DNA from 4 places in the Pseudarthrobacter sp. SORGH_AS 212 genome. Region 4 is predicted to be linked to each of the others. Evidence: riboswitches for the same ligand, from Rfam matches in the RefSeq annotation. Region 4 holds a riboswitch; each other region holds the start of a gene.
The links. Region 4 has a riboswitch for thiamine pyrophosphate ahead of QE394_RS10845 (ECF transporter S component). Riboswitches for the same ligand answer to the same signal wherever they lie in the genome.

Region 1: it holds a riboswitch for thiamine pyrophosphate, as region 4 does, so the genes downstream of both, thiD (bifunctional hydroxymethylpyrimidine kinase/phosphomethylpyrimidine kinase) here and QE394_RS10845 (ECF transporter S component) in region 4, are expected to answer to the same signal.
Region 2: it holds a riboswitch for thiamine pyrophosphate, as region 4 does, so the genes downstream of both, thiC (phosphomethylpyrimidine synthase ThiC) here and QE394_RS10845 (ECF transporter S component) in region 4, are expected to answer to the same signal.
Region 3: it holds a riboswitch for thiamine pyrophosphate, as region 4 does, so the genes downstream of both, QE394_RS16485 (FAD-dependent oxidoreductase) here and QE394_RS10845 (ECF transporter S component) in region 4, are expected to answer to the same signal.

What each region holds. Positions count from the first base shown of each region.
Region 1 is NZ_JAUTAA010000001.1:3,991,568-3,999,050, forward strand. Features, by position in the region: gene QE394_RS18320 (Rne/Rng family ribonuclease) at 1-1,783, shown strand, start outside; TPP riboswitch at 1,927-2,025, shown strand; gene thiD (bifunctional hydroxymethylpyrimidine kinase/phosphomethylpyrimidine kinase) at 2,034-3,563, shown strand; gene rplU (50S ribosomal protein L21) at 3,898-4,206, shown strand; gene rpmA (50S ribosomal protein L27) at 4,267-4,530, shown strand; gene obgE (GTPase ObgE) at 4,644-6,233, shown strand; gene proB (glutamate 5-kinase) at 6,223-7,374, shown strand; gene QE394_RS18350 (glutamate-5-semialdehyde dehydrogenase) at 7,401-7,483, shown strand, end outside.
Region 2 is NZ_JAUTAA010000001.1:3,903,993-3,911,475, forward strand. Features, by position in the region: gene QE394_RS17885 (glucose-6-phosphate dehydrogenase) at 1-851, opposite strand, end outside; gene ffh (signal recognition particle protein) at 936-2,519, shown strand; gene QE394_RS17895 (alpha/beta hydrolase) at 2,625-3,359, shown strand; gene thiC (phosphomethylpyrimidine synthase ThiC) at 3,405-5,234, opposite strand; TPP riboswitch at 5,229-5,336, opposite strand; gene QE394_RS17905 (amidohydrolase family protein) at 5,429-6,547, shown strand; gene QE394_RS17910 (VOC family protein) at 6,616-7,483, shown strand, end outside.
Region 3 is NZ_JAUTAA010000001.1:3,582,674-3,590,156, forward strand. Features, by position in the region: gene QE394_RS16460 (PHP domain-containing protein) at 1-513, shown strand, start outside; gene QE394_RS16465 (site-specific DNA-methyltransferase) at 583-1,455, opposite strand; gene QE394_RS16470 (DEAD/DEAH box helicase) at 1,465-3,141, opposite strand; partial or broken gene QE394_RS16475 (RNB domain-containing ribonuclease) at 3,442-4,955, opposite strand; gene thiE (thiamine phosphate synthase) at 5,007-5,729, opposite strand; TPP riboswitch at 5,757-5,875, shown strand; gene QE394_RS16485 (FAD-dependent oxidoreductase) at 5,869-7,215, shown strand; gene thiS (sulfur carrier protein ThiS) at 7,212-7,448, shown strand; gene QE394_RS16495 (thiazole synthase) at 7,453-7,483, shown strand, end outside.
Region 4 is NZ_JAUTAA010000001.1:2,370,666-2,378,148, reverse strand. Features, by position in the region: gene QE394_RS10860 (hypothetical protein) at 1-231, shown strand, start outside; gene QE394_RS10855 (energy-coupling factor transporter transmembrane component T) at 236-1,036, opposite strand; gene QE394_RS10850 (ATP-binding cassette domain-containing protein) at 1,033-2,586, opposite strand; gene QE394_RS10845 (ECF transporter S component) at 2,586-3,209, opposite strand; TPP riboswitch at 3,277-3,414, opposite strand; gene QE394_RS10840 (heme-degrading domain-containing protein) at 3,511-4,047, shown strand; gene QE394_RS10835 (hypothetical protein) at 4,146-6,326, shown strand; gene QE394_RS10830 (DUF4235 domain-containing protein) at 6,385-6,648, shown strand; gene mnhG (monovalent cation/H(+) antiporter subunit G) at 6,681-7,094, opposite strand; gene QE394_RS10820 (monovalent cation/H+ antiporter complex subunit F) at 7,096-7,374, opposite strand; gene QE394_RS10815 (Na+/H+ antiporter subunit E) at 7,371-7,483, opposite strand, start outside.

The DNA.
Region 1 (7,483 bases), 1.6 Mb from region 4:
CCCCGGCGGTTCCATGACCGGTATCTCCCGCAAGCTGCCCGACGTCGAGCGGAACAGGCTCAAGCGCATCCTCAAGGACCGCCTGCCGGAGCAGGCGGGCGTCATTGTGCGCACGGCGGCCGAAGGGGCGTCCGAGGAGGAGCTGACCCACGACATCAACAGGCTCCGCGCCCAGTGGGAAGGCATCGAAAGCCAGTCCTCCTCCACGAAGGTCCTGGCTCCGGAGCTGCTGTACGGCGAGCCCGACCTCACCATCAAGGTGGTCCGTGACGTCTTCAACGAGGACTTCTCCAAGCTGATCGTCTCCGGTGAGGAAGCCTGGGACACCATCGAGGCCTACGTCACCTATGTGGCTCCGGACCTGGTGGGACGCCTCGAAAAGTGGACCAAGGACCAGGACATCTTCGCTGCCTGGCGGATTGATGAGCAGATCCACAAGGCCCTCGAACGCAAGGTCTTCCTGCCCTCCGGCGGCTCGCTGGTGATCGATCGGACCGAAGCCATGACAGTGGTGGACGTCAACACCGGTAAGTTCACCGGAAGCGGCGGCAACCTCGAAGAAACCGTCACGAAGAACAACCTCGAAGCGGCCGAGGAAGTGGTGCGCCAGCTGCGGCTGCGCGACATCGGCGGCATCATCGTGATCGACTTCATCGACATGGTCCTGGAATCGAATCGCGACCTCGTCCTGCGCCGCATGGTGGAATGCCTGGGCCGCGACCGGACCAAGCACCAGGTGGCGGAAGTCACCTCGCTGGGACTCGTCCAGATGACCCGCAAGCGCATGGGCACCGGGCTCCTGGAAGTCTTCGGCGAGCAGTGTGAAGCCTGCGCGGGCCGCGGCGTCGTCACCCATGACGACCCCGTGGAGCACCGCCGCGCCAACATCGTGGCAGCCGAGCAGCACGTCCACCGCTCTGACATCCGCTCCGATGCCCGCCCTAATGGGAACCGCAGCGAGGGCCAGCGCAATGAGGGACAGCGCCCCGACAGCAACCAGGAAGGTACCCGCGGCGAACGCAAGCGCCGCCGCGGACGTGGCGGCCAGCCGGCCGAGCCGGCACCCGCACCCGCGGCTGTGGCAGCCCACCCAGTCCAGCCGGATCCGCACGAGGCCGAACGCCACGCCAAGGCTGAAGCCACCAGGCTGGCCTTGGCCAACATTGCCGCAGCTGCCCACGCTGCGCACCTGCACGATGACGAGGTGGCGGCCCGTCAAACCCCTGCCCAGCAGGACGCGGGCACAACGGAGAGGCACGACGACGGGACGCCGGTACGCCCGGCAGCTGTCCTGACGTTCGGCGGCGAGAAAGTCGCGCTGCCGTTCGTTGAGCACGCAGACGAGCAGCAGCCCTCACCTGCGCTGTCGCTTGACCGGCTGGCCGAAGCGTTCGCCCACCTGGGCCAGCCGGCTTCGCCTGTTGGCAGCCAGTCGCGGGAGTCCGCCACGGTCCAGGCCGCGCCAGTCACCCCTGAACCGGCGGAGGCAGCGGCTGCGGCACCCCGGCAGCCCGTCGCAGCTGCGGCCCCCGCACGTGAGCCGAACGCCGCTGCCGCCCCCGACCTGTCCCGGCAGCGCCGTCCCCGGCGTAACCGCAGTGCAAGCAGGGCCCAGGGCGCGGCCAACGAGACCACCGTGGAACACCATGAGAACGTCCCGTCGGCCAGCGAAGGCCACTCCCATGCCGCCAAGGCGCCCGAGCCTGCCGCGCCGGCAGAACCGGCAGCCAAAGCCGATGCGCCCATCATCCTGGGCGTAGGGGTTCCTGCCTCCGAGCTCTGACCGGACCCAGGCACTGCAGATGCCCGGCCCCTCCACTCCTGTGGTGGGGCCGGGCATCTGCCGTTAACGGGGAGTGGACCTCAGCAGCACACTTCACAGGTGCAGTCACCTTTCGGTTGACTGCTGTCCAACGGCTAGGCTGGGGAACCGACACGGGGTGCCGCGCACCAGGCCCGGCTGAGATCCACACCCGTTGAACCTGTCCGGTTAGTACCGGCGAAGGGATGTCTCTTTGTCTACGACCCTTGCCATGCCTGCAGCCACCCCGCTCCCGAATCCCTCCGCGACCGAACTGCCGGCTGCCGGACGCGATGTGCCCCGCGTCCTAGCCATCGCGGGCTCGGACCCCTCCGGCGGGGCCGGCATCCAGGCCGACCTCAAGAGCATCGCAGCGCACGGCGGCTACGGCATGGCCGCCATCACTGCCCTCACAGCCCAGAACACCCGCGGAGTGACCGCCGTCCATGTTCCTCCGGCATCCTTTTTGGCGCAGCAGCTCGCGGCCATCAGCGACGACATCGACGTGGACGCCGTCAAGATCGGCATGCTGGGCGATGCCGACGTGATCGCTGCCGTGCGCACCTGGCTGGAGAAGGTGCGCCCCGCCGTCGTGGTCCTGGACCCGGTCATGGTTGCCACCAGCGGGGACCGGCTGCTGCAGGAGAGCGCCGAAGCCGCGCTCCGGAACCTGGTGCCGCTGGCCCACCTGGTCACCCCCAACCTGGCCGAACTGGCCATGCTGCTGGAAGAAGACGTACCGGACACTTGGGAGGCGGCGCTGGATCAGGGCAGGCGGCTGGCTGGTGCCACCGGCGCCGCCGTGCTGGTCAAGGGCGGGCACCTGCAGGGCAGCAGCTGCCCGGACGCCCTGGTTGGGCCGCCGGGCATGCTGTCCGCGGACGTCGTCGAAGTCCCGGGGGAGCGGGTGGCCACACGCAACAGCCATGGCACAGGCTGCTCCCTGTCCTCCGCCATGGCCACGGTCCAGGCCCAGGTGGGCAACTGGGAAGCAGCTCTTCGGGAAGTGAAACCCTGGCTTGCTGGGGCGTTGGCCGCGTCCGCGGCGCTGGAGGTGGGAACCGGCAACGGTCCCGTCCACCATTTCCACCACATCCGCCAAGCCCTTCGGCCAGGCGACTTCACGGCGCAGCTGCGGAAAGATGCCAACGCACACCTTGAGTCGATCTACGCCTTGGACTTCATCCAGGGCCTGGCCTCGGGGACACTGCCGGAAAGCGAGTTCGCGTATTACCTTGCGCAGGATGCCATCTACCTGAACGGGTATTCGCGAGTCCTCGCCCGGTCCAGCGCGCTGGCCCCCACGGAGGCCGAGCAGCTGTTCTGGGCGGCGTCGGCCCAGCAATGCCTCGAAGTCGAGTCGGAACTGCACCGTTCCTGGCTCAGCACCCGCACCGTCCTCCCCGAACTCGGGCCTGTCACCAAGGCCTACGTGGACCACCTGACCGCCGCTTCGGCGTCGGGCAGCTATGCAGTCCTGGCAGCAGCTGTCCTGCCCTGTTTCTGGCTGTACGCGGACGCGGGGAAGACGCTCCATGCCAGGTTCCTCGCGGACGGGGAACCGGCAGGCCACCCCTACGCCGAGTGGCTCCGCACGTATGCCGACGAAAATTTCGCGGAGGCAACGCGGCGGGCCATCGCGGTGGTGGACGAAGCGGCGCGCAAGGCCTCCGCTGACGAACGGCACGCCATGGCCACCGCATTCCGGCAGTCCTGCCGGCTGGAAGTGGAGTTCTTCGACGCGCCGCGGCTCCACTCCTGAACCCGCCCGGGCCGTGCTGCCGGTACTATGGTCTGGCACGGCCCCGGTGGCGGACGATGTCTGTGGTTCCTATCACAGCCGACCCGCCGGAGCCAGCCTCATTTGCGGCCGGAGACGGAATTAGCGTATTCTGGATCTTCGGTGCTTACGCCAACACTTGGGTTATGACCCCGGGAACATGCCAACGTGGAAAACACAAGGCAGTCCTGCGGGATAACTCATGGAGACCTTCGGGGAATCCACGGCGTTGAGGCACAGCGGGAACCCAGCCAAACAGTGCAACGGGTGCCGCACGCAATTTTAGTTATAAACGTCGAGAGAAGTGAGTTCCCAAGTGGTGTACGCGATTGTCCGCGCAGGCGGCCGCCAAGAGAAGGTTTCCGTTGGAGACTTCGTTACCCTGAACCGCGTCGCCGGTGGGGCTGGCAGCACCATCGAGCTGCCCGCACTGCTCCTGGTTGATGGTGACAAGATCACCACTGCCGCTGCTGACCTGGCCAAGGTGACCGTTACGGCTGAAATCCTCCAGGACCTCCGTGGTCCTAAGATTGTCATCCAGAAGTTCAAGAACAAGACCGGTTACAAGAAGCGCCAGGGTCACCGTCAGGAACTGACCAAGGTCAAGATCACTGGCATCAAGTAACCACCGGTTACTGTTCAGGTTTTCAGCAGATTCCCCAGAATTTAAAGGCAGGCATTTCAGATGGCACATAAAAAGGGCGCGAGCTCCACTCGCAACGGTCGTGACTCCAACGCACAGTACCTCGGCGTCAAGCGCTTCGGCGGCCAGGTAGTTTCCGCCGGCGAAATCATCGTCCGCCAGCGTGGCACCCACTTCCACCCGGGCGCCGGCGTTGGCCGTGGCGGCGACGACACCCTGTTCGCACTGACCCCGGGCGCCGTTGAATTCGGTACCCGCCGCGGTCGTCGCGTCGTCAACATCGTTGCTGCTGCAGCTGCAGAGTAACAACCAGTTCTGAAGCGGTGGAGCGGGCCAGTTGGCCCGCTCCACTGTTCTTTTAAGCGCATTACAATCGATAGGGCGTCCATGGGCGCCCACACGACACTGAGGAGATTTACGTGGCCAGCTTTGTAGACCGGGTAGTACTGCACGTATCCGGCGGTACCGGCGGCCACGGTTGCGTCTCCGTCCACCGTGAGAAGTTCAAGCCCCTCGGCGGGCCCGACGGCGGCAACGGCGGCAACGGCGGCGACGTCATCCTGCGCGTGGACCACCAGACCACCACGCTCCTTGACTACCACCATGCCCCGCACCGGCACGCCACCAACGGCGGTCCCGGCATGGGCGACTGGCGCGGCGGCAAGAACGGTGAAACCCTGGTCCTGCCTGTGCCCGACGGCACGGTGGTGAAGTCAAAGGACGGCACCGTCCTGGCGGACCTGGTGGGGGAGGGCGCCGAATACATCGCCGCCGCCGGCGGACCGGGAGGGCTGGGCAACGCCGCCCTTTCGTCGCAGAAACGACGCGCACCAGGCTTCGCCCTGCTCGGCATCGAGGGTGAATCCAGCGACATCGTCCTTGAGCTGAAGTCCATTGCAGACATCGCCCTGGTGGGATTCCCGTCTGCCGGCAAGTCCAGCCTCATCGCCGCCATGTCCGCTGCGCGCCCAAAGATCGCCGACTACCCCTTCACCACCCTCATCCCCAACCTGGGTGTCGTCCAGGCAGGCGAAGTCCGGTTTACCATCGCGGACGTCCCGGGACTCATCGAGGGTGCCAGCGAGGGCAAGGGCCTCGGCCACAACTTCCTGCGGCACGTGGAACGCTGCGCCGCACTGGTGCACGTCCTGGACTGCGGCACGCTCGAATCCGAACGCGATCCGCTCTCCGACCTCTCCATCATCGAGACCGAGCTTGAAAAGTACGCGGTGGACATGAGCTACGCCGGCCAGGACGGCGAAGTCGTCCCGCTGAACCACCGGCCCCGCCTGGTGGCACTGAACAAAGTGGACCTGCCGGACGGCAAGGATATGGCTGAATTCGTCCGCCCTGAGCTGGAGTCCCGCGGCTACCGGGTCTTTGAAGTCTCGGCCACCAGCCACGAAGGCCTGCGGCAGCTCGGCTTCGCCATGGCCGAGATCGTCAAGGCGGCACGCGATGCCGTCGAAGCCGCTCCGCCGAAGGTTACCCCCACTGTGCTGCGTCCCCGCGCCGTCAACGAAACCGGATTCCGGATCCGCCGCGAGGAGAAGGCCCACGAGCCGCTGTTCCGGGTCCTCGGCGACAAGCCTGTGCGCTGGGTCAAGCAGACAGACTTCACCAACGAAGAGGCCATCGGTTACCTGGCCGACCGGCTCGCCAGGCTGGGCGTGGAAACCGAGCTGTTCAAGATGGGCGCCAAGCCGGGCGACACCGTGGTGATCGGTGAAGACGATGGCGTGGTCTTCGACTGGGAGCCCACCATGATGGCTGGTGCAGAACTTCTCGCGTCGCCGCGCGGAACCGACATCCGCTTCGCCGACACCGGCGACCGCCCCACCCGCACCCAGAAGCGCGAGGAGCAGCAGGAACGCCGGGACGCCAAGGCCGCTGCCCGCGCCGAACTCGAAGCCGAACGCAAGGCCGGCATCTGGACAGAGTCCGTCAGCGGACGGCGCGCAGCCCAGCCCACCAAGGAAAGTGGCCTGGACTCCGGCGATGAGTCCTAGGGCCACAGCCACGGGACCGGCCTCCGGTTCCGTGGACAGGAGCGCGCTGGCCGGCGCCCGCCGGGTCGTAGTGAAGGTCGGCTCCTCCTCGCTGACGAGCATCAAGGGCGGAATTTCCGAGGAGTCACTCACGGCCCTCGCGGACGCCCTGGCTGCCAAACGCAACAGCGGCACCGAGATCATCCTGGTTTCATCAGGCGCCATCGCTGCCGGGCTGGCCCCGCTCGGCCTCCCGAAGCGTCCCCGGGACCTCGCCACCCAGCAGGCTGCCGCCAGCGTGGGGCAGGGGCTCCTCATGGCCCGGTACACGCAGGCGTTCGGCGCCCACGGCGTCACCGTCAGCCAGGTCCTGCTCACCGCGGAGGACCTGATGCGGCGGAGCCAGCACACCAACGCCTTCCGGGCCTTGGACCGGCTGCTGAACCTGGGCGTGGTTCCGGTGGTGAACGAGAACGACACCGTGGCCACCCACGAAATACGCTTCGGCGACAACGACCGGCTCGCGGCCCTCGTGGCGCACCTGGTCCGCGCCGACGCGCTGGTGCTGCTCTCCGACGTCGACTCCCTCTACGACGGTCCGCCAGCCCACGGGGCCAAGCGCATTCCCGTGGTGGCGGGACCACACGACCTCGAGGGAGTGTCCATCGGCAAGACCGGCAAAGCCGGGGTTGGCACCGGCGGCATGCTCACCAAGGTTGAGGCGGCCAGCATGGCCGCAGGATCGGGCATCCACGCCCTGGTGACGTCCACGCCCAACGCTGCCGCCGCACTCAACGGTGAGGACGTTGGCACCTGGTTCACCGTCAACGGCGCCCGCAAACCCGTACGCCTGCTGTGGCTGGCCCACGTTGCCTCTGTCCAGGGCAGGCTGGTCCTGGATGAGGGCGCCGTCCGGGCCGTCCGGCACCACCGGACCTCGCTGCTGCCGGCCGGCATATCAGCGGTGCACGGAGTCTTCGAAGCGGGCGACGCCGTCGAGATCGCAGGTGCCGACGGCACCGTCGTGGCCCGCGGCCTTGTCAACTACTCCTCCGAAGAGCTGCCCCGCATGCTGGGACGGTCCACGCGCGACCTCGGCGAGGAACTCGGTACCGGCTACGACCGTGAAGTTGTTCATGTTGACGACCTGGTGCTGGTTTGAACCGGGGCCTCGCCTAAACTTGAACCATGACTGAGGCCCTGATCCACACGACTGCCGACAACCCCGCAGACACCGCCGCCGCGGCCACCCCGCAGCAGCAGGCCCCCTC
Region 2 (7,483 bases), 1.5 Mb from region 4:
CCCGCACCATAGCGCGCCCGCCGGGTGGAACCGGTAAACGGCGGCGCTACGCTGGCCGCGCGAAGGACGGCGGCGATGGCATCGCGCAGGTCCCGCTCACCCAGGGTTGCCGGCGGCTCGATGGCCAGGAGGGCCATCACCTGCAGGAGGTGGCTTTGGATCATGTCCCGCAGGGCGCCGGCACCGTCGTAGTATCGCGCCCGGCCCTCCAGTGCGAGATCCTCGTCGAAGAAGATCTCCACCTTCTCCACGTGCCGGCGGTTCCATACCGGCTCCAGGAAGTTGTTGGCGAAGCGCAGTCCCAGGATGTTCAGGACCGTGGCCTTGCCCAGGAAATGGTCCACGCGGTGGATATGGTCCTCCGGAACCAGCCGGGCAAGCGTCCTGTTCAGGGACCGCGCCGACTCCTCGCTGGAGCCAAAGGGCTTCTCCATCACCAGCCGCGTCCCCGCCGGCACCTCCTCGGGCCGCAGCGCCTCGCACGCCAGCTGGCTGATCCTGGGTGGCAGCGCGAAATAGACGGCGGTGGGGCCCTCGAGGCTTTCCAGCAGGGAGGCGAGGGCGCCGGCAGCTGTGACATCGAGCTGGTGGTACGCCGTTTCCTTTTCCAGTGCAGCCAGCGCATCCTTGCCGTCCGGCCCCGCGGTCTCCGCTGCTGCGGCGAAGGAGGACTGCACCCGTTCCCGCCACTGTTCCGGCGTCCAGGGGTCGGAGCCGGCACCCACCAGGCGGAGGCCGTCCGCCCGGCCGGCGGCCACCAGGCGGGCCAGTCCCGGTAGGAGCAGCCGGCCCGTGAGGTCGCCTGAGGCGCCGAGGATGAGCAGGGTCTTGACAGTTGTATGGCTCGTCATTTTGCCAGCATGCCATCTGGCGTGCCCGACTTGGTACCCTAGATAGTCGAGTCCCGATCATCTCCTGAAAGAAGTTCACGGCGCGTGTTCAATTCACTCTCTGACCGGTTGACAGCAACCTTCAAGAATCTCCGCGGCAAGGGCCGCCTGACGGAGGCCGACGTCGATGCCACCGTCCGGGAGATCCGCCGCGCCCTGCTGGACGCGGACGTTGCCGTTCCCGTGGTGCGGGAATTCACCAGCCGCGTGCGCGAACGGGCGCTGGGCGCCGAGGTATCAGCGGCGCTGAACCCCAGCCAGCAGATCGTCAAGATCGTCAACGAGGAACTCAAGGAGATCCTCGGCGGCGAGACCCGGCGCATCCGCCTGGCCAAGAACGGCCCCACCGTCATCATGCTGGCCGGCCTCCAGGGCGCGGGCAAGACCACCCTTGCGGGCAAGCTGTCCAAGTGGCTGAAGTCCCAGGGCCACAGCCCCATGCTGGTTGCGTGTGACCTGCAGCGGCCCAACGCCGTCACCCAGCTGCAGGTGGTGGGCCAGCGGGCCAACGTCCCTGTTTTCGCCCCGCACCCGGGTGCAACCTCAACCGAGCTGGAGCAGCCGGCGGGCGATCCCGTGGCCGTTGCCCGGGCCGGCGTGGAGGAAGCCCGCCAGAAACTGCACGACGTCGTCATCGTGGACACCGCAGGCCGCCTCGGCGTCGACGCGGACATGATGGAGCAGGCGCGCCAGATCCGCCGGGCCATCGTGCCCAACGAAGTCCTCTTCGTCATCGACTCGATGATCGGCCAGGACGCCGTCAACACGGCCCTGGCGTTTGACGAGGGCGTCAACTTCACCGGCATCGTCCTGTCCAAGCTCGACGGCGATGCCCGCGGTGGTGCCGCGCTGTCCGTCTCCTCGGTCACCGGCAAGCCCGTCATGTTCGCGTCCACCGGTGAGGGCCTGGACGACTTCGAGTTGTTCCACCCGGACCGGATGGCCTCGCGCATCCTGGACATGGGCGACGTCCTCACGCTCATCGAACAGGCCGAGAAGTCCTGGGACAAAGACGAAGCTGCCCGGATGGCGAAGAAGTTCGCCGACCAGGAAGACTTCACCCTGGACGACTTCCTGGCCCAGATGCAGCAGATCCGCAACATGGGCTCCATGAAGAAAATGCTCATGATGATGCCCGGCGCCCAGAACATCCGCCAGCAGCTGGAGCAGTTCGACGAACGCGAGATCGACCGCGTTGAAGCGATCGTCAGGTCCATGACCCCGCACGAACGCGTGGCCCCCAAGATCATCAACGGTTCGCGCCGCGCCCGTATCGCCCGTGGTTCCGGTGTGCACGTCTCCGAGGTCAACGGCCTGCTGGAACGCTTCGCGCAGGCCCAGAAGATGATGAAGAAGATGGCCCAGGGCGGCATGCCCGGGATGCCAGGCATGCCCGGCCTCCCCGGTGCCGGCGGCGGGGCCCGGAAGAACGCGAAGAACGCGCCGAAGAAGAAGGCCCGGTCAGGAAACCCGGCCAAGGCCGCCCAGGAACGCAAGGACGCCGAAGCGCGTCGCGCCAACGCATCCAAGGCCCTGCCCACCGGAGCTTCCTTCGGCCAGCAGTCCGGTGACTTTGACCCTTCCCAGCTGAACCTGCCCAAGGGCTTCGACAAGTTCCTGGGCAACTAAGCACACCTGGCCCAACCAAGTCGCAGCAGATGTCGTTATGAGGGCTCAGAACGACATCTGCTGCTACTTACATGGGATGTCGGCGCCGTGGAATAGGGTTGGGGGATGTTCAAGCAGAGGGTAGTGTTCGTGCACGGCTCGGGGAGCTTCGGCGCCGCCGCCTGGCCCCGGCAGCACGGCATGGGGCTGATGTACGATGCGCTGTTCCTCCGCCGGCACGGATACCACAGCACCGCCGAACCCCTGGAGTCTTCCTTTGCGGAGGACACGGCCATCGTGCTGCGTTCCCTGGCTGATGACGGGCGGGGTGCTGCCGGCGGACACGTGGTGGCGCATGCGCAGGGAGCCATTCCCGCCATGATGGCGGCCGTGGACCGCCCGGACCTCGTTCATTCTCTGACCCTGGTGGAGCCGGCCTGCCTCTCGCTCACCGCGGAGCTGCCCGCAACAGCCGCCCATATCCGGATGATGAAGCCGCTGTTCGACGTCCGCCACCAGCTCAGCGACGAGGACTTCCAGCGGGAGTTCGTCCGGCGCATTTACGCCGCAGACCTGCACCAGCCAGCCACGCCGGAGGAGAAGCGCTCTGCCCGCCGGCTGCGGCTGCAGTCGCCGTCATGGGAGGCGCCACTTCACATCGTTCCAGGAGTGCCCACCCTTGTCCTTACCGGCGGATGGGAACCATTGTACGAAGAAATTGCCGGGTATCTGCGGGAGACCGGCGCCCTGCACCGCGTCGCGGCGGGCGGGCACCGGCCCCACGATTCAGCCGACGGCAACCGGGCCATCCGGCAGTTCCTCGCCGAAGTCAGCCGGAGTGAACCGGCCCGGGCGTCCTAGCCCGGGCCGGCCACAGGCAACCGCCGGTCAACGCCGGCGGCAGTGTCAGCTGCCGGCCGGGACTTTCAGCTCGGGAAGGTACACCTTGCCGCCGGATTCCAGGAACTCCTGGCTCTTCTCCCGCATCCCCGATGCCGCTTCAGCTATTGCGGCTTGGGCTTCCGCTGACCCGTACTCGTTGCGGATGTCCTGGCTGATCCGCATAGAGCAGAACTTCGGCCCACACATGGAGCAGAAGTGTGCCGTCTTGGCGGGCTCGGCCGGCAGGGTTTCATCATGGAACGATTCGGCCGTCTCGGGGTCAAGCGAGAGCGCAAACTGGTCCCGCCAGCGGAACTCGAACCTGGCCTTTGACAACGCGTCGTCCCGTTCGTGCGCCCCGGGGTGGCCCTTGGCCAGGTCAGCGGCGTGCGCGGCGATCTTGTAGGTGATGACCCCGGTCTTCACGTCGTCCCTGTCCGGCAGTCCCAGATGCTCCTTGGGCGTGACGTAGCAGAGCATGGCGGTGCCGTAGCGGGCGATCTCGGTGGCGCCGATGGCTGAGGTGATGTGATCGTAGCCGGGGGCCACATCGGTGACCAGCGGCCCCAGCGTATAGAACGGCGCGCCCTTGCACAGTTCCTGCTGGCGCTCTACGTTCTCCCGCACCAGATGGAACGGGACATGGCCCGGCCCCTCCACCATGACCTGCACGTCATGTTTCCAGGCGCGCTCCGTCAGCTCAGCCAAGGTGTCCAGTTCCGCGAACTGCGCAGCGTCGTTCGCATCAGCGGTGGCGCCGGGGCGCAGGCCGTCACCCAGCGAGAACGCGACGTCGTACCGGGCAAAGATCTCACACAGCTCATCGAAATGCGTGTACAGGAAATTCTCCTGGTGGTGCGCCAGGCACCATCCCGCCATGATCGACCCGCCCCGGGACACGATTCCGGTGACCCTGTTGGCGGTCAGAGGCACGTAGCGGAGCAGCACGCCGGCGTGGACTGTCATGTAGTCCACGCCCTGCTCACACTGTTCGATGACGGTGTCGCGGAAGATTTCCCACGTGAGCGCGTTCGCCTCGCCGTTGACCTTTTCCAGGGCCTGGTAGATGGGCACGGTGCCGATCGGCACGGGGGAGTTGCGGATGATCCATTCCCTGGTCGTGTGGATGTCGTCGCCCGTGGAAAGGTCCATCACCGTATCGGCACCCCACCGCGTGGCCCACTGCAGCTTGTCCACCTCCTCCCTGATGGAACTGGTGACGGCGGAGTTGCCGATGTTGGCGTTGATCTTCACCAGGAAGGCTTTCCCGATGATCATCGGTTCGGACTCTGGATGGTTGATGTTGTTGGGGATGATGGCCCGTCCGGCGGCAATCTCACTCCGGACCAGTTCCGGATCACAGTTTTCCCGCAGCGCCACGAACCGCATTTCCGGCGTCACCACGCCCTTCCGGGCATAGTGCATCTGGGTGACCGTCCGGCCGTCGACAGCGCGGCGGGGCACCGGGCGCCCGCCCCTCCATTCCGCGGAGGCGGCACCGCGGCGCACGGCCGAGCGGCCGTCGTCGAGCAGGTTCCGTTCCCTTCCGCCGTACGCTTCCGTGTCAAACCGCGCCTCAATCCATTCCGACCGGAAGGGGCTGAGGCCGCGCACGGGGTCGCTTCCCGGCCCCGCTGTCCGGTAGGTGCGGAAGGGGGGATTAGGCTGCCCGTTTGGCGACGGTTCGAGCGCGATTTCCGTGACGGGGACACGGATGCCGTGCTCCGGATCATCGATGTAGGCCAGCGAGTGGGACTTCAGCGATTGGGTGACCGGTGCTTCAGGGCTCGCTCCGGCCGGCGTGACGGCCGGGTGGTTTTGGGCAGGGGGCAGCACTGTTTTGGGTGTATTCAAGGAATACTCACTTCCTTCGCCGGCATTACCCGGACAGGTTCGACGGTCGCAGGCCGCGTCAGCCCGATCTCAGCCCCTGCAGGGGCACCCGTGTGGTCAGGAACGAAGCTACCACAAGCCCTGCAGTGACAAGCGCTAACGGCCCTGTCATATTTGCCGGTGCTAGCCTGACCGGGCAGGAAGAGGAGGCATCCATGCCATACATCATCGGTTTCAGCGGCACCGTCCTCACGGGACCGGACAGCGAACGGAACGGTCTCTGGTCCGTGGACGGGTGCCTGACATTTACCCGTCCGGAGGCCAGCCCGGACGTTGTACTTGATGGCTGGGTGCTGCCCGGCTTCGTCGACGCCCATTGCCACATCGGCCTGGGCCCTGCCGGGCCGGTGGACGCCGGTGAGGCCGAGGCCCAGGCCCGCGCCGACCTGGACTCCGGCACGCTGCTGATCCGGGACGCGGGGTCGCCCGCCGATACCCGCTGGATGCAGGGTGGCCGAGACTTTCCGCTGCTGATTCGGGCCGGCAGGCACGTCGCCCGTACCCGCCGTTACCTCCGGGGCTTCGCCCACGAGGTCGAGCCTGAAGGGCTTGTGGAGGCCGTGCGTAAGCAAGCCCGCGACGGCGACGGCTGGGTCAAGCTCGTCGGGGACTGGATCGAGCGCAGCGCCGGCGACCTCGCACCCTCCTTTCCCGCCGGCGTCGTCCGCGATGCGATCAGTGCCGCACACGATGAAGGTGCCCGTGTCACCGCCCACTGCTTCGCCGAAGACACCCTGGACCAAATGCTCGACGCCGGGATCGACTGCATAGAACACGCCACCGGCCTGCTGCCCAGGCACCTGCCGCGGTTTGTGGAGCAGGGCGTACCCATCGTTCCGACGCTGGTCAACATCGCCACGTTCCCGGATATTGCTGCCCAGGCCAAGCCCAAGTTTCCGGTGTACGCCGCCCACATGCTGGCTCTCTGGGAACGCCGGCTGGAGCGGGTGGGCGAGGCATGGGAAGCCGGCGTGCAGATCTTCGCCGGAACGGATGCCGGCAGCGTGATCCGCCACGGCAGGATCGCTGACGAAATCCTTGCCCTGCACGCGGCCGGGCTGCCCGCAGCCCAGGCGCTCAACGCGGCCAGCTGGGCCGCCCGAGCCTGGCTGGGCGCCGACGGGCTGGCAGAAGGGGCGCGTGCCGACGTCGTGCTGTTCCGGGACGATCCCCGGAGGACGCTGGACACCGTGGCGCACCCGTCCCACGTGGTTTTGGGTGGCCGGGTGGTCCGCCATAGGGAAAACATCCACCCCGCACTTGGAATAAATTGAAGCTTCAAGTAATTTTAACTCATGACAGGCCGCCTCATCCGGACGGCCTCCATTAGAGGGAGCGTTCAATGACTGCAGAAGCCACCAGCCAGGATCTTCTTCCTGTCGACCTCGCCATGGGCACCGTGATGCTCAAGGTCGGCAACATGAAGGTCATGACCGACTACTACCAGCGCGCACTGGGGCTTGAGGTGGTTGCTGAGCAGGACGGCGGCCTGTACCTCGGCCGCCTCGGCAAGCCACTGGTCCATCTGGCTCCGGCCCCCGGCCTGACGATCCCCGGCAGGGGAGAAGCTGGCCTGTTCCACACGGCCCTCCTGTTCGAAGACCAGGCGGCGCTCGCGGCCACGGTGGCCACTGCAGCCCAGTTCGAGCCCCGCTCCTTCACGGGCAGCGCCGACCACCTGGTCAGCGAGGCCTTCTACTTCAGTGATCCCGAAGGCAACGGCATCGAGCTTTACTGGGACCGCCCGCGAAGCAACTGGTCCTGGAACGGCACCGACGTGGTGATGGACAGCCTGGCGCTGCCGCCCCAGCGCTACCTGGAGCAGCACCTCTCCGAAGAATCCCTCCAGGGTCAGCGGCAGACCACCGCCGGAGTAGGCCACGTCCACCTCCAAGTGGGCGACGTCCAGTCCGCCCGGGACTTCTATGTAGGAACGCTCGGGTTCGAAAAGACCGCCGGCTGGCACGGGCAGGCTCTCTTCGTCTCCGCGGGCCGGTACCACCACCACATGGCCATGAACGTCTGGAACAGCCGCGGTGCCGGTCCGCGGAAGGACACCCTTGGCCTCGGCGAGGTCCTCATCGAGGTGCCGTCCGGTGACGACGTCGGCGCGCTCGCTGACCGCCTGAAGGTCGCCGGCGTCTCCTCGCACCACACCGGCGCTGAGCTGCGCTTCGAGGACCCATGGCGCAACAGCATCCGGGTTGCGG
Region 3 (7,483 bases), 1.2 Mb from region 4:
GACTATCCCCTCACGTGGGACGACGTGATCCACCATGTAGCGCCGGGGGCCACGTTGGGCCGCCCGCACATCGCCGATGCCTTGGTGGCGGCAGGCGTGGTGGAAGACCGCTCTGAAGCCTTCGCCTCGATCCTGACCTCGCGCTCGCGCTACTTCATCCCGCACTACGCACCCAACCCGGCGGTCGCCGTCGAGCTGGTCTGCGCTGCCGGCGGTGTTCCCGTGTTCGCCCATCCGGTGGCGTCCTCCCGCGGCAGGATCGTGGGGGAGCGGGTCTACCGGGACATGATCGATGCCGGCCTGGCGGGATTGGAGGTCGATCACCGTGACAACCCTGAGGAAGGCCGCAGCTTCCTGCGCCGCCTGGCCGCGGAGAATAGCCTGCTCATCACCGGGTCATCGGACTACCACGGCACGGGCAAGCCGAACCTGCTCGGTGAAAACCTGACCGCACCGGACGTGCTGGCGCGGATCGAGGAACTGGCTTCGGGAACCGCCGTCGTCCGGCCCTGATCCCTGCGCCTTCCCAACTGGGTAGCAGCAGATGTCGTTTTGAGCCGTCAAAACGACATCTGCTGCTACCTACTTGGGTGGGAAAGACGTAAAGGTTGCGTGCGCACCCAGCCGCTTGGCCATGATGTCCACGGCCGGGTGGTTCTGGTCCACGCACACGAACTTGCGGCCCAGCTTGGCCGCCACCGCACCAAGGGTTCCGGAACCGGCGAAGAAATCCAGGCACCAGTCGCCCGGCCGGCTGGACGCTGAGACGACACGGCGGATCAGACCCTCAGGCTTTTGCGTGGGGTATCCCGTCTTCTCCTTGCCGGTGGGCGAAACGATGGTGTGCCACCAGACGTCCGTGGGCAGTTTCCCCAGCTCCCGCTTGGCCGGCGTGACAAGGCCCGGCGCCATGTACGGCTCCCGGTCCACCTCGGCGTTGTCGAAGTGGTACTTGGACGGGTTCTTGACGTACACGAGGATGTTGTCGTGCTTCGTGGGCCAGCGGTTCCTGGCGCGGGCGCCGTAGTCGTAGGCCCAGATGATCTCGTTCAGGAAGCACTCGCGGCCGAAGATGGCGTCCAGCATCACCTTGGCATAGTGCACCTCGCGGTAGTCCAGGTGCAGGTACAGGGTGCCGTCGTCGGCCAGCAGCCGCCAGGCTTCCACCAGGCGCGGTTCCAGGAAGGACCAATAGTCGCTGAAGGCGTCGTCGTAGCGGTGCAACGCGCCCTTGATGGTGTCATAGGAGCGGCCCTTGAAGCCCACGCGGTCACCGCTGCCGCCGGCGTTGGCAACCATGCGGGTTTCCTGCCGGCTCTGCGCCCGGCCCGTGTTGAAGGGCGGGTCCACGTAGATCAGCGTGAAGGCGCCGTCCGGCAGCGTGGGGAGGTACTGCGCGTTATCCGCGTGCACCACCAGGCTGCCGCCGTCCGGCGCCCAAACAGTGTTCGTCATTCCCTCAGGTCAGCCCTCGGTGCTGCCGGGCTGGGTGCCCTTGTCTGCACCGGCAACTACCTCGCCGTTGCGGCGCCGGGTACGCGTGCGGGGGCGGCGCGTACGTGAAGACTTTTCAGCGTCGGAGGCCACTGCCGCTTCCGGTCCGGCAGCCGGGGTTTCGGCAGCGTCCGGGGAAGTACGACGACGGCGCTCACCTGAGCGGCCTGCTTCCGGGCTGCGTCCGTCTCGTCCGCCCGAACGCGACCGGCCGCGGCCTTCACGGTCCCGGCCATCGTTTCCGCGGCTTTCCCGGCTGTTCTTCTTGCCCGTTTCACCCAGGTCCTCGAGGACCTCGGCGTCGACGCCCGCAAGGGTGCGCTTGTTGCGGGGCAGGCGGCCCTTGGTTCCCTCGGGGATGTCCAGCTCTTCGTAGAGGTGCGGTGAGGAGGAGTACGTCTCCACCGGTTCGGGCACGCTCAGGCCGAGGGCCTTGTTGATCAGGCCCCAGCGTGGCATGTCGTCCCAGTCCACGAAGGTGACGGCCGTGCCCTTGTTGCCGGCGCGGCCGGTACGGCCCACCCGGTGCAGGTAGATCTTCTCGTCCTCGACGCACTGGTAGTTGATCACGTGCGTGACGTCATCAACGTCGATGCCACGGGCGGCAACGTCCGTTGCCACCAGAACGTCCACCTTGTTGTTGCGGAACGCGCGCAGGGCCTGCTCGCGGGCACCCTGGCCCAGGTCGCCGTGGATTGCTGCGGCCGCAAAGCCGCGGTCCACCAGTTCCTCTGCCACCTTGGCCGCGGTGCGTTTGGTCTTGGTGAAGATGATGGTCCGGCCGCGGCCGCGGGCCTGCAGGATGCGGGCCACCACTTCGGTCTTGTCCATGGCGTGGGCACGGTAGATCAGCTGGCGGATGTCCCGCTTGGTCAGGCCCTCGTCATCGGGATCTGCGGCGCGGATGTGGGTTGGCTGGGTCATGTAGCGTCGCGCCATGGCGATGACCGGGCCGGGCATGGTGGCCGAGAACAGCAGCGTCTGGCGGACAGCGGGCGTGCCGGCGATGAGGGTTTCAACGTCCGGCAGGAAGCCAAGGTCCAGCATTTCGTCAGCTTCGTCCAGGATAACGATGCGGACGTTCTTCAGGCTCAGGTGCTTCTGCTTGTAAAGGTCGATCAGGCGGCCGGGGGTGCCCACCACAATTTCGACACCCTTCTGCAGGGCATCAACCTGGGGCTCGTAGGCGCGGCCGCCGTAGATGGTGGCGATACGTGCGTTGCGTTTGCGGGATGCGGTCTCGAGATCGCTGGCCACCTGCACTGCGAGCTCGCGCGTGGGCACGATCACCAGGGCCTGCGGGGCTCCTGGGACGGGCAACTTGTCGAAGCCTGCGTCATCGCGGCCCACCACACGCTGGAGCGCGGGAATGCCGAAGCCCAGGGTTTTGCCGGTGCCGGTCTTGGCCTGGCCAATGATGTCATGGCCTGACAGTGCCACCGGCAGGGTCATGGCCTGGATCGGGAAGGGGTGGGTGATCCCGGCGTCGGCCAGGGACTCCACGATATCTGCCCGGACGTTGTAGTCGGCGAACGACTTTTCCTCAATTTCGTGCGGCTTTTCGTCCGAAATGATGGTTTCTTCGGGCTCGATGGTCTCGGTGCCGGACTCATCGGTCAAAAGCTGGTGCGTATGCAATTCACTCACAGGGAGTTTCCTTATTCATTTGGGCAATCGCGCAGCGTGCTCAACAGGCCGGCCGGTGGGGCCGATCCGGAGCACGAACGAAGCGCGCAAGCAATTCCAGTGGAAGCCGATCGCGGGCTATCTAACGCTGGCACTGGCGACCAGCGGGCAAATCTCAAGATCGCGTAGGGGCGGGCTTGTTGGTTTCAGTTCAAGGAAATCAACGACCGGGCATCCATTTCTACCCCTTCAGTCTAGCCGCATCAGCCCGGAAACCCTGTTTCCGCGCCGTGGGGAACGCCGGGACCGGACGGTCCGGGCTCACTGAACCAGTTCGAAGTGCACTTCCCGGGTAGCGATATCCGACGACACCAGGCGGACCCGGACCTTGGTGCCGGACTCCAGCTCACCGGCGCAGCGGGCCGTCACGGCAGGGTCGGCGATCTGGATGATCCCTGAGGACCCGTTTCCGTTGCCGTTCCCGTTTTTGCCGTTTCCGTTTTTACCGTTCCCGTTGTTGCCGTTGCCGTTCTCTTTCTGCGGCTTCGATCCTGAAATCACAATCGCATCGAACTCCTGGCCGATGTGGTTGACCAGCAGGGCAGCCTCCACCGTATCCAGGGCCATGCGCTCCATGCGGGATGCCAGCTGGTCCGAGCCCGCCATAATCTCTGGGAGGGACGGAAGCGCATCCCGCACCCAGCCGGGGACGGTACCTCCGTTGCTCAGCGCCTCGCAGGTCACCAGCACAAAGCGGTCCACCAGGCGTCGCAGCGGCGCAGTGGTGTGGGCATAGGCATCGCCGATGGCCGCCTGGATCGGGGCAGCCGGAACGTTGCCGTCAAAGGCGGTGTATCCGGCGCCGCGGAAGAGCATGCCGGCCGAGTGCATGATGGCCAGCTGTCGGGGGTCCGTCGGGTCAAGGGTCCGCAGGTATTCGCCGTATCCCACCTCGCCGTCCCAGGCTTTGCCCAGCGCCTCCGTCTGCAGCCGGAAGTGGCGCAGGGAGCGCTCGTCCGGTGGCGGCATGGTGCGCAGGATCCCCACCTTGGCGTCGAGCATGATCTTGGCGGCGGCCATCCCTGTCATCAGGGAAATCTGGGCGTTCCAGTCCTCCACGGGCAGCTGGGGTGCAGCAGCAATGCGGTAGCCGCCATCGGGCAGTTGGACGATCTCCTGGTCCGGCATGTTCAGGCTGGCACCGTTCCGGGCACGTTCCAGGCGGACACGCTTGAGCCCCACTTCCTTCAGCAGGGCAAGCAGGGGAGAGGCAGTACCGGCGTCCAGGTCAGCCTGTGCACCCTTGTAGCTGAGTTTCGCGCGGCTTCGGACACGGGCCCGGCGGACACCGACGGACGTGACCTCGGCATTGCCGTCGAGCCGGAAATCCCAGACGAAAGCCGAGCAGTCCTGGTCCGGCAGGAGGCTGCCGGCGCCCTCGCTGATGACTTCCGGGTGCAGCGGAATGCGCCCGTCCGGGGCGTAGAAGGTCTGGCCCCGGCGCCGGGTTTCGGCATCCAGGGGTCCGCCGGGCGCCACGAACGCGGGGACATCGGCGATGGCGTACAGGACGTGGTACCCGCCGTCGTCGTACGTTTCGATGAAGAGGGCCTGGTCCAGGTCCGTGGACGACGCCGGATCGATGGTGACGAACTCCACCGCGGTCAGGTCGTACTCCGGCAGGCGCGCAGCGCGGCCACCGCGGCCTCGGCGTCCTTGACCGCCTCACCCGGGTATGGGCCCGGAAGTTCCAGCTCCGTCCGCAGCGCGGCCAAGGCCTCTTCCAGGGCATTGGTGCGCTCATGGACGTTGGGAGCCAGCCGATGATGTGACACGAAAATCAGCCTAACCCCAAGTCATCCGATTACGCAGGGAATCGGTCAGCTTCAGGACGCCGCGGCGTCCAGGGCGGAACGAAGCGAGGCAGCGGCGGCAGCAGGATCGGCAGCATCGGTGATGGCGCGGACCACCACGATCCTTGAGGCCCCGGCCGCGACCACCTGGTCCACGTTGGAGTGGTCGATGCCGCCGATTGCGAACCACGGCACATCACTGGGGGCCTTCGCGGCCGCATGCTTCACCAGGTCCAGGCCGACGGCGGCCCGGCCGGGTTTGGTGGGGGTGGCCCAGAGCGGGCCCACGCAGAAGTAGTCGAGGCCGGCAGGTCCTGCGGCGTCGGCCAGGGCGGCATCCACCTGTTCCGGCGTGTGGCTGGACAGGCCGATGGCGGCGTTGCCGTTGAGCAGCGTCCTCGCGGCTGCTACCGGAAGGTCCTTCTGGCCCACGTGGAAGACCGGGGCACCGGAAAGGACCGCAATGTCCGCCCGGTCGTTGACGGCCCACAGCCGCCCGTGCCGCTGGGCCGACTCCTTGAGGACCGCCAGCAGGTCCAGCTCCTCGGCCGCCTCGATGGACTTGTCCCGCAGCTGGATAATGTCCACGCCGCCTTCGAACGCCGCGTCCACGAACCCGGCGAAGTCGCCCCGGCCGCGGCGCGCATCCGTGCAGAGGTAGAGGCGTGCGGCTTTCAGTGCGCCGTTACCGGCCGCAGTGGTGAAGGCATCGGTGCCGGGCGCCGCGGCGGGGGCAGGGGAGTGGGACACATTCATGGCTGCAAGCCTAGTTCCTCTACACTTGCCTCGTACTGCGGGAGCCCGCGGCAGCTGTCACAAAGCGCCGGGCTGAGAGGGCGTCAGAGCCGACCGCTTGACCTGATCCGGTTAATACCGGCGTAGGGAAGGAGACGCCATGGGCATCCCCGAAAGCCCTCCGGACACCATCGCAGGGTCCTCCATCGTTCCAACAATTTCTGCCCACGTAGCAGTGATCGGCGGGGGCGTCATTGGCCACGGCATAGCCTGGGAGGCCAGGCGCTCAGGCCGGTCAGTGGTGCTGATAGACGATGCACCGGGCTCCGGAGCCAGCTGGGCGGCGGCAGGCATGCTGGCCCCCGTCAGCGAGCTGCATTACCAGGAGGAAGAGCTCCTGGGCCTCATGCTGGATGCATCGGAGCGCTGGCCGCAGTTCGCCGCGGACCTTACCCGCGTGTCAGGCCGCGGTTCCGGATACCTGGCGACGCCCACGCTCGCCATTGGCGCCGACGCCGGCGACCGGCAGGCACTGATGGACCTGCGCGGCGTGCAGCAGGCCAACGGACTCGCCGTGGAACCCTTGACGGTCCGCGAGGCCCGGCGCCGGGAACCGCTGCTCAGCCCCGCCATCGCCTGCGCACTGGACACTCCTGCGGACCACCAGGTGGATCCCCGGCGACTCGTAGAGTGCTTCCGGGCCGCCCTGGCCAGCCACCTCCCGGCAAGCAGCGGCATTGCAGACACTGCCGTTGCCGGCGCGCTGGATGGATTCGCGGTGGCGGACAGGGCTGTGTCGCTGGAGTGGGCAGATGGCGCCGTGGCCGGTGTCCGGCTTGCCGGAGGCGGATTGGTGCTCGCCGGCGAAACGGTGGTGGCGAACGGCATGGCGGCGGCATCCCTCGAGAACCTGCCGGATGGACTCCGGTTACCGTTGCGCCCCGTGCACGGCGACATCCTGCGGCTGGCGGTCCCCCAGCACCTTCAGCCCTTGCTGACGTCCACAGTCCGCGGACTGGTGCGCGGTGTCCCCGTCTACCTGGTTCCACGCGAGGACGGAACCGTGGTCATAGGCGCCACCCAGCGGGAGGATGCTCCGGCGGGGGCCGGCACTGCGTCCGGAGCTGTGCCGCCGAGTACCGGGTCCAGCGCGGTGTCCGCTGGCGGCGTGTACCAGCTGCTTCGCGACGCCCAGGTGCTGGTGCCCGCGGTCGCAGAGTTGGAGTTGCTCGAATGCACCGCGCGGGCCCGCCCGGCCACCCCGGACAATGCCCCGCTACTGGGCAGGGTACCCGCGGATGGGGGAGACGCCAGCGCAGCCCATATTCCCGGACTGATCGTGGCCACAGGATTCTTCCGCCACGGCGTCCTCCTCACGCCGGCCGCGGCCGCCATTTGCCGCGACCTGATGGAGGGAAAGGCAGACCCCCGGTGGCAGCCGTTCCGTCCGGACCGCTTTTCCGGCCGGATCCCGGCCCCCAGCTTCAACATCAAGGAGACAGCATGAACATCACCCTGAACGGGGCACCACGCACCGTGGCGGACGGTGCGTCCATCACGGCATTGGTGAGCGAAGTAACCGGACGCGCGCTTGCGGCCGACGGCCAGGCAACCGACGGACAAAGGCTGGGCGTGGCCGTGGCGCACAATTCCGAAGTGGTGCCCCGCAGCCAATGGCACGGCACCGCGCTCGCGGACGGCGACGACGTCGAACTCGTCACCGCAGTACAGGGAGGCTGACACGATGACCAAATCGACCACCCTTACCCCAGCGG
Region 4 (7,483 bases):
ATCGACGCAGCAGGTGTGGGTATCTACTCCACCGGCCAGCAGTGGCACAGGATCGTGGGGAACGTCAGCGGTTCCAGCAACCTCTACCCCTTGCCCAGCTGGCTGGCGGGATCCCGCAATGCAGCTTCAGCAGCCACCGCGTGTTCAAAGTCCCCGCTGACGGGCGGCGGGAAAGTGGTGCTGACGCAGTTCATCCACGCCGGGCTGGATTACAACTACGCCTGCAGCTAGCAGGTCAGTTCCCGGCCCACACCATGTTCCAGGTACCGGCTGTCACTGCCGCCGTGACGGCCAGGCCGGCCATTGCCAGGCCGCCCGCCAGGACCCACGCATCCAACAGCGTGTAGGTGGATTCACGGGCCCACGTTCGTGGCCCGCCGCCGAACCCGCGCGCTTCCATGGTGACCGCAAGCCGTGACGCACGCCTGATCGCCTGGACCAGCAGCCCGAAGCTCTGCCCCAGGGTGGCCTTCAGCCGCTGCAAAACGCTGCCGCGGGAGCCAACCCCCCGGGCCCGCCGCGCCATTCCGATGGTCTGCCATTCCTCGGCCATCAGCCCCACGAGGCGCATCGCGGCCAGGGTGCCCAGGACAAACCGGTGCGGCAGCCGGGCCTTCTGCGCCAGCGCATCAGCGAGGTCGGTGGGGTCCGTGCAGCTCACCAGGAGTATTGCGGGCAACGCGATGGCCAGGCCGCGCAGCAGGAAGCCCACGCCAGTCTCCAGCGAGCCTTCGCTCATGGTCCAGATGCCGGCGTCGATCAGTGTCCGGCCGCTGTCCGGCGCCAGGATGGAGGTGCTCCACCCGCCCACGGCGGCTGCGAGGATCAGCGGCCAGCCGCGTTGCCACAGCAGCGCCAGCGTGAGCCCGGCGAGCGGAAACAGCAGCAGTTCGAAGAACAGTGCCACGGACGCGGACACCCAGTCGATGGACAGTGCCAGGACCACGGTGATGAGCACGACGGCGGCCAGTTTGCTCAGCGGGTTGGCGCCGGCCAGGAGCGCAGCGTTTCCGCGGAGGTTCAGTTCCTGCCTCATGGCGCCACCGCTTCCGCCGCTGCAAGTTTGAGTTCCGTGCCGCCGAGGGCCGCGGTGAACTCGGCGTCATGGGTCACGGACACCACTGCCGTTCCGGCGTCCAGGAGTTCAGAGAGGAACGACGCCAGCTCGGCCCAGGTATTGGCATCCTGGCCGAACGTGGGCTCGTCCAGGACCAGTACCTGCGGGCTTGCCGCCAGGACCGTGGCCACGGAAAGCCGCCGCTTCTCGCCGCCGGACAGGGTGTAGGGGTTGGCGTCCACCAGGTGGGTGAGCCGCAGCCGTTCCAGCAGCTCATCAACCCTGTCTTCACCGTGCCCCAGGTGCCTGGGACCGAAGAGCAGTTCGTCCAGGACCTTGCCGGTGACGAACTGGTGCTCCGGTTCCTGGAAGACCGTGCCGATCCGCTCAATCAGCTGTTCCGCTTTCCACTGGTACGGAGTGATTCCGGCGCCGCGGCTGAGGTCCGTCGTCGCGGATACCGTCCCGTTGACCGGCTCGAGGAGTCCGGCAAGGGTCAGCGCGAAGGTTGATTTCCCTGCGCCGTTGGGTCCGGTGACAGCGAGCGCCTGCCCGGCCCGGACCTGGGCAATAATGCCTTCCTGCACCGGCACCGGTGGGACTTTCCGGAGGCCCATGCGGCGCGGGCGTTGCCGGGAGACGCCCAGGTTTTCGGCGGCCAGGAGGAGGCCTCCGGCCCCGGGTGCCTGTTCCGCGGCCCGCCCGCGGGTGGACGGAACATACCCGGGAACCCACACGCCGGCGGCCGTCAGCATGGTCCGCGCTTCGGCCAGCACCCGGTCCGGCGGGCCGTCAAGGAGCACCGCGGGGTTGGCGCCACTGCCGGGCTGCAGCACAACGATCCTGTCCACGAGGTCCTTCCACACGGACACCCGGTGTTCGACCACCACCAGCGTGGCGCCGGTCTTGTCCAGGCAGCGGGCCACGGCGTCCCGGACTTCGAGCACGCCGGCCGGGTCCAGGTTGGCGGTGGGTTCATCCAGCAGGATCAGCCCGGGGCGCATCGCGAGGATGCCGGCAAGCGCCAGTCGCTGTTTCTGCCCGCCGGACAGAGCCGACGTCGGGTGGTCCAGCGGCAGGTGGGACAGGCCGACGTCGGCCAGCGCCTCATGCACGCGCGGCCAGATGGCGTCGCGGGGCACGGCAAGGTTTTCGGCGCCGAAGGCGACGTCGTCGCCTACCCGGGAGAGGACCACCTGGGTCTCGGGGTCCTGCTGCATGAGGCCCGCGCGGCCCCGCTGGCCGCGGGGCGGGCCGCCGTCGACCAGCAACGAACCGGTTTCGTCGGACTCACCTGCCTCGCCGTCGTCGTCCGCATCGCCCAGCACCCCGGCGAGCGCATGGAGGAGCGTCGATTTTCCTGCCCCGGACGGGCCAAGCAGGAGTACGCGCTCACCCGGGCTGATATCGAGGTCGAGGGCGTGGACGGCCGGTGTGGTGCGGCCCGCGTGCCGCCAGCCCCAACCGCGGGCGGTGACCGTCGCCGGCCGCACCGTTCGGGGCGCGGCGGCGTGGGAAGGTGCCGGCATCAGGAGAAAACGGGCTCCGTAGCGGCCTTCCGGGATGCAAAGGAGCTCAGCACACCGGTCCGGGCAAGGCCGCGGGTGGCGATCCAGGCGAGCGCGCCGGCGATGATGGCCCCGGAAATAACCGTGAAGACGATGTACGCGAGCTTGTCACCGCCCGGGTAGGCGATGTTCCAGCCCCACGGCGCGAAGGAGTCGTTCAGGCCGCAGAAGAGGCCAGCCGCGGCACCGGCCAGGAGGGAGACCGGGAGGTTGAATTTCCGGTAGACGAAGATGGCGAAGATGATCTCGGCACCCAGGCCCTGGACGAACCCGGAGAACAGCACGGAGGCGCCGTACTGGGAGCCCATGAGCAACTCGCCGGTGGCGGCGACCGTCTCGCAGAACAGGGCAGCTCCGGGCTTGCGGATGATGAGCATGCCCAGGACCGCCGGGATCATCCAACCGCCGGCCAACAGGCCGGTGAGGGGCGGGTAGGCCGCGTTCATCGGCGCCGAAATCGCGGCGGTTCCCTGGGACCAGGCCCAGAAGATGACGCCGCCGGCGATGGCGATCAGGGCCGCCACCACAATGTCCACGACGCGCCAGGACCTGCTGGCGGGCTTTTTGATTGCTGAAGTAGTCATGTGATCCTCCTGGAAAACAGGAGGGGAAAGTGGACGCTGGTGCCGGCTGCTGCCGCCATTTTCCGCGCACTTCGAGAACTCGACTCCCTTGCGCCGGTACTAACCGGATCAGGTTCGAGGGTCTGCGGCTGTCCGCACTCTCAGCGCCCGCCTGCGTTTCCCGGCTGGTGCCGGGGCCGACGGCGGCGCTCCCCTGTCGTTAATGTGTTGTTGATGATGCTGTGGATGTGTTGCGTTTGAATTTTTCGCGCCCTTCCGGGCGTGCTCAAGTTTACACCTGGAGGGCGGTAGATTGTGGGCCATGACTGCCAACCCGCCAGATGTGACTGCCTACGATCCCGACTCCACCGACGCCCAGCCGGAGGGCTCGCTCCAGGCCCTGATCAGCCGGATTGAGGCGGAGATCCGGGAATTGCAGTTCCCCGGCTTTTCGCCCGACGACGCCCTTAACCTTGGCCTGCTCCTGGTGGAGCTCGGCAAGGAGCGGAATCTTCCCATCGCCATCGACATCACCAAGGGCGAGCAGGTCCTCTTCCACGTTGCGCTCCCCGGAGCCACCCCGGACAACGAACACTGGGTCCGCGCGAAGCAGCGTACGGCCGCCCGCTACGAGGTGCCGTCATTGCTGGTGGGCCTGCGCGGCAGGGCCCGTGGCGGCCGGATCGAGGACAATGCGTGGTTCGACCAGTCCCGTTACGCCGCCCACGGCGGTGCATTCCCGGTCTACGTCTCGGGCGTAGGCGCGGTTGCCACGGTGACCGTGTCCGGACTCCCGCAGGTAGCGGACCACGACCTTGTGGTGGAAGCGATGCGCGGGGTACTCAGGACCGCTGGTTGACACTGCCCGGCGTTCTTACAAGGATTGGGCGGGAAAGCGTTTTCTGAGCTGCCTGCTGCCGGACCTGGCCCAGGCATGAGCCAAGGAGTGCGTGCGACGTGCACAGCCAGCAGACCGTGATCAACCGCGAAGCGCTGGTACGGCGCCACAACGTGGAACAGGACAGCCTCGATCCGCGGAGCCCCGCCTCGGTGGGCAACGGTGAGTTCTGCTTCACCATGGACCTGACCGGCATGCAGACCCTTCCCGGGGAATACCCGGTAGCTGCCCGCGACGACCTGCCGCCCGGCACCCTGCTGGGCACGCAGGCACAGTGGGGCTGGCACGCCATCCTGCCGGAACAGGAGTACACTCTTGCCGGTTCCACAGTCCCCTACGATTCACCGCGCGGCCCGGTCCCCTACGTGGACATGGTGGGCGCCATCGTGGATGGCCGCGAAACCCAGTCATCGCGGGCGGAAACCTGGCTCCGCGCCAACCCCCACCGGCTGGACCTGGGCCGGATCGGCTTGGCGCTCCCGGGCAGGGACGCCCCTCCGCTCGCCGGGAGCGACATCACCGGCGCACACCAGGTCCTGGACCTCTGGACGGGCACGGCCACCAGCATCTTCACCCTGCACGGCAGTCCGGTCAATGTCACCACGGCCTGCCGCCCGGACAGGGACGAGCTGGGCTTCCGCATCCTCTCCCCCGCCCTCGCGGACGGCCTCGCCGTATCCCTGGCCTTCCCCTACGGTTCCGAAGCCTGGCATAACGCAGCCGACTGGAACAGCCCCGCCGCACACACCACCACCGTTGAGGAACGGCACGCCGGCGGCCCCAACCGGCGCTGGCTGATTTCGCGCCGCCTGGACAGTTCCGGATACCAGGTGGCCGTCAGCGGCGCGGGGCTGGAACTCGAACAGTCCGGCCCGCACGAAGTGCTCATCCGGGCCGCGGCGGGGCAGGACAGCCTCGATTTCAGCGTGCACTTCATCAGCACGGGGCGGGGTGACTGTCTTCCCCGCGGCAGCGGCGGCATCGGCGGGCTTTCGGCGCCGGCATCGGGGCCGGCCCCGGAACTGGCATCGGTACCGGGGAGTGCCACTATTGCCGCGTCCCGCACGGCGTGGCCGGAATTCTGGAAGTCAGGCGGCGCCGTCGACCTCTCCGGAACAGCCGATCCGCGGGCCGGCGAGATCGAACGCCGGGCGGTGCTCTCCCAGTACCTCACGGCCATCAACTGCTCCGGGTCGCTGCCGCCGCAGGAGACGGGGCTGGTCTGCAATTCGTGGCGCGGCCGCTTCCACCTCGAGATGCACTGGTGGCATGCCGCCCACTTCGCCATGTGGAACCGGACGGAGCTCCTGCTGCCCGCCCTCCGCTGGTACGCGTCCGTCCTGGAACCTGCCCGGCAGACAGCCAAAGCCCAAGGGTTCGACGGCGTCCGCTGGCCCAAGCAGGTGGGTCCGGACGGGCGGGAAAGTCCCAGCCCCATCGGTACCTTCCTGGTCTGGCAGCAGCCGCACCCCATCCATCTGGCGGAACTGGCCTACCGGGCCGAACCATCACAGGAGCTCCTCGAGGAATTCGCCACGGTGGTTTTCGAAACCGCAGAATTCATGGCCGCATTCGCACACCCCACGGACCGGGGTTTTGAACTGGGCCCGCCCCTGGTGCCGGCGCAGGAGAGCTACGAGTCGGTGCGCGGAACGGTCACCAACCCCACGTTCGAACTTGCCTACTGGCAGTGGGCCCTCCGGGTGGCGAATGTGTGGCGGGAGCGGCTGGGCCTGGCTGCCGAGCGCACCTGGGCGGCGGTAGCGGACGGCATGGTCCCACCCAGGGTGGTGGACGGAGTGTACGCGGCGATCGACGTCGAGCCCTTCACCATCCGCACGGACCACCCCTCGATGCTGTGCGGCCTCGGGGTGCTGCCCCGGACAGACCTGGTGGACCCGGAAATAATGCGGGCCACGCTGGATGACGTACTGGCCGGCTGGGACTGGGACAGCACCTGGGGCTGGGACTACCCCGTGATGGCCATGACGGCCGCCCGGCTGGAAGACCCTGAGGCCGCCGTGGACGCGCTGTTGATGGACGCGGCGAAGAACCTGGTCCTGCCCAACGGGCACAACCGGCAGACGGAATCGCTCCCGCTGTACCTGCCCGGCAACGGCGGGCTGTTGGCCGCGGTGGCACTCATGGCCGCGGGGTGGGATGGCGGCCCGGCGCGGCATGCTCCCGGCTTCCCGCCGGACTGGACAGTGGCATGGGAAGGGCTCCTCCCCGCGCCGTAGGAACTTAGCCAGTAGGGTGGGGTGCAGACCGTTTTACCGCCCGCAAGGAGTACTAGGAATGAACCTTCTCATCAAGCTGCTCGGCACCGGCGTAAGCCTGGGTGCAGGATTTGCCGGCACCAAGCTGGTCAACACCATCTGGGAAAAAACCACCGGCAACAAGCCGCCCACCGGCAAGGGCGAGGACGTCCCCACCAGCCTTCGCTCGGCCCTGACGTTCGCGCTGATCTCGGCGTTCGTCAGCACCATCATCCAGGTCCTGGCCAACCGCGGCACGCAGCGCGCCATCACCCGCTTCGCCAAGACACAGGACATCGTCTAAACACCCACGATGTCCCCGCACGCCGGCTGGCTTCAGCGGGTTGAGCCGTCGTCCCCGCCGTCCTCACGGGCGGCCTGGGCGGCGGCTTTCTGCACCACCGCATCAAGTTCGTCCGAGGTCAGCAGTTCCCGGTGCAGGTGCTTGGTACGGTAGCCGGCGCGGCCCACCATGTGGGCGGACACGGGAACGGTCAGCAGTTGGAAGATCCAGGCAACCACCAGGACCGGCCACACCCACCATGTGCGCATCTGCAGCCCGATGGAGGCCAGCAGCAGGAACAGTCCCAGCACCTGCGGCTTGGTGGCGGCGTGCATGCGGCTCAGGAGGTCCGGGAAGCGCAGCAGGCCGATGGCGGCGCCCAGGGACATGATGGCTCCCACCAGCATGAACACGGCGGACACCACGTCGATCCAGCCATCCACGCTGGTCAGGTCCGGGGTTAGCATGTCAGGGCTCACTGGGGTGCTCCCGCCGGTCGGCCACGAAGCGTGCAACGGTCACTGACCCGATGAAGCCGATCACGGAGATGGCCACCACCAGCATCAGGTTGTTCAGGTGCCGGTTCACGGCCATGTCAATGCACAGCGCCGCCCCCAGGATGGCCAGCAGGACGTCCGAGGCCAGCACCCGGTCCAGCAGCGATGGGCCGCGGGCAATCCGGATGATCGCCCCGCCGGCGGCGAGGGAGAGGATGACGGCCGTAACGGCCAGGACCACCTGCATCATGCTGCGGCCTCCGCCCGTACGATGGCGAGTTCTTCGTTGGTGCCCATGATCCGGATGAGCCCGGCTTCGATGGTACGCACTTCATTGCGCAGGTTTTCCACGTCCTCTG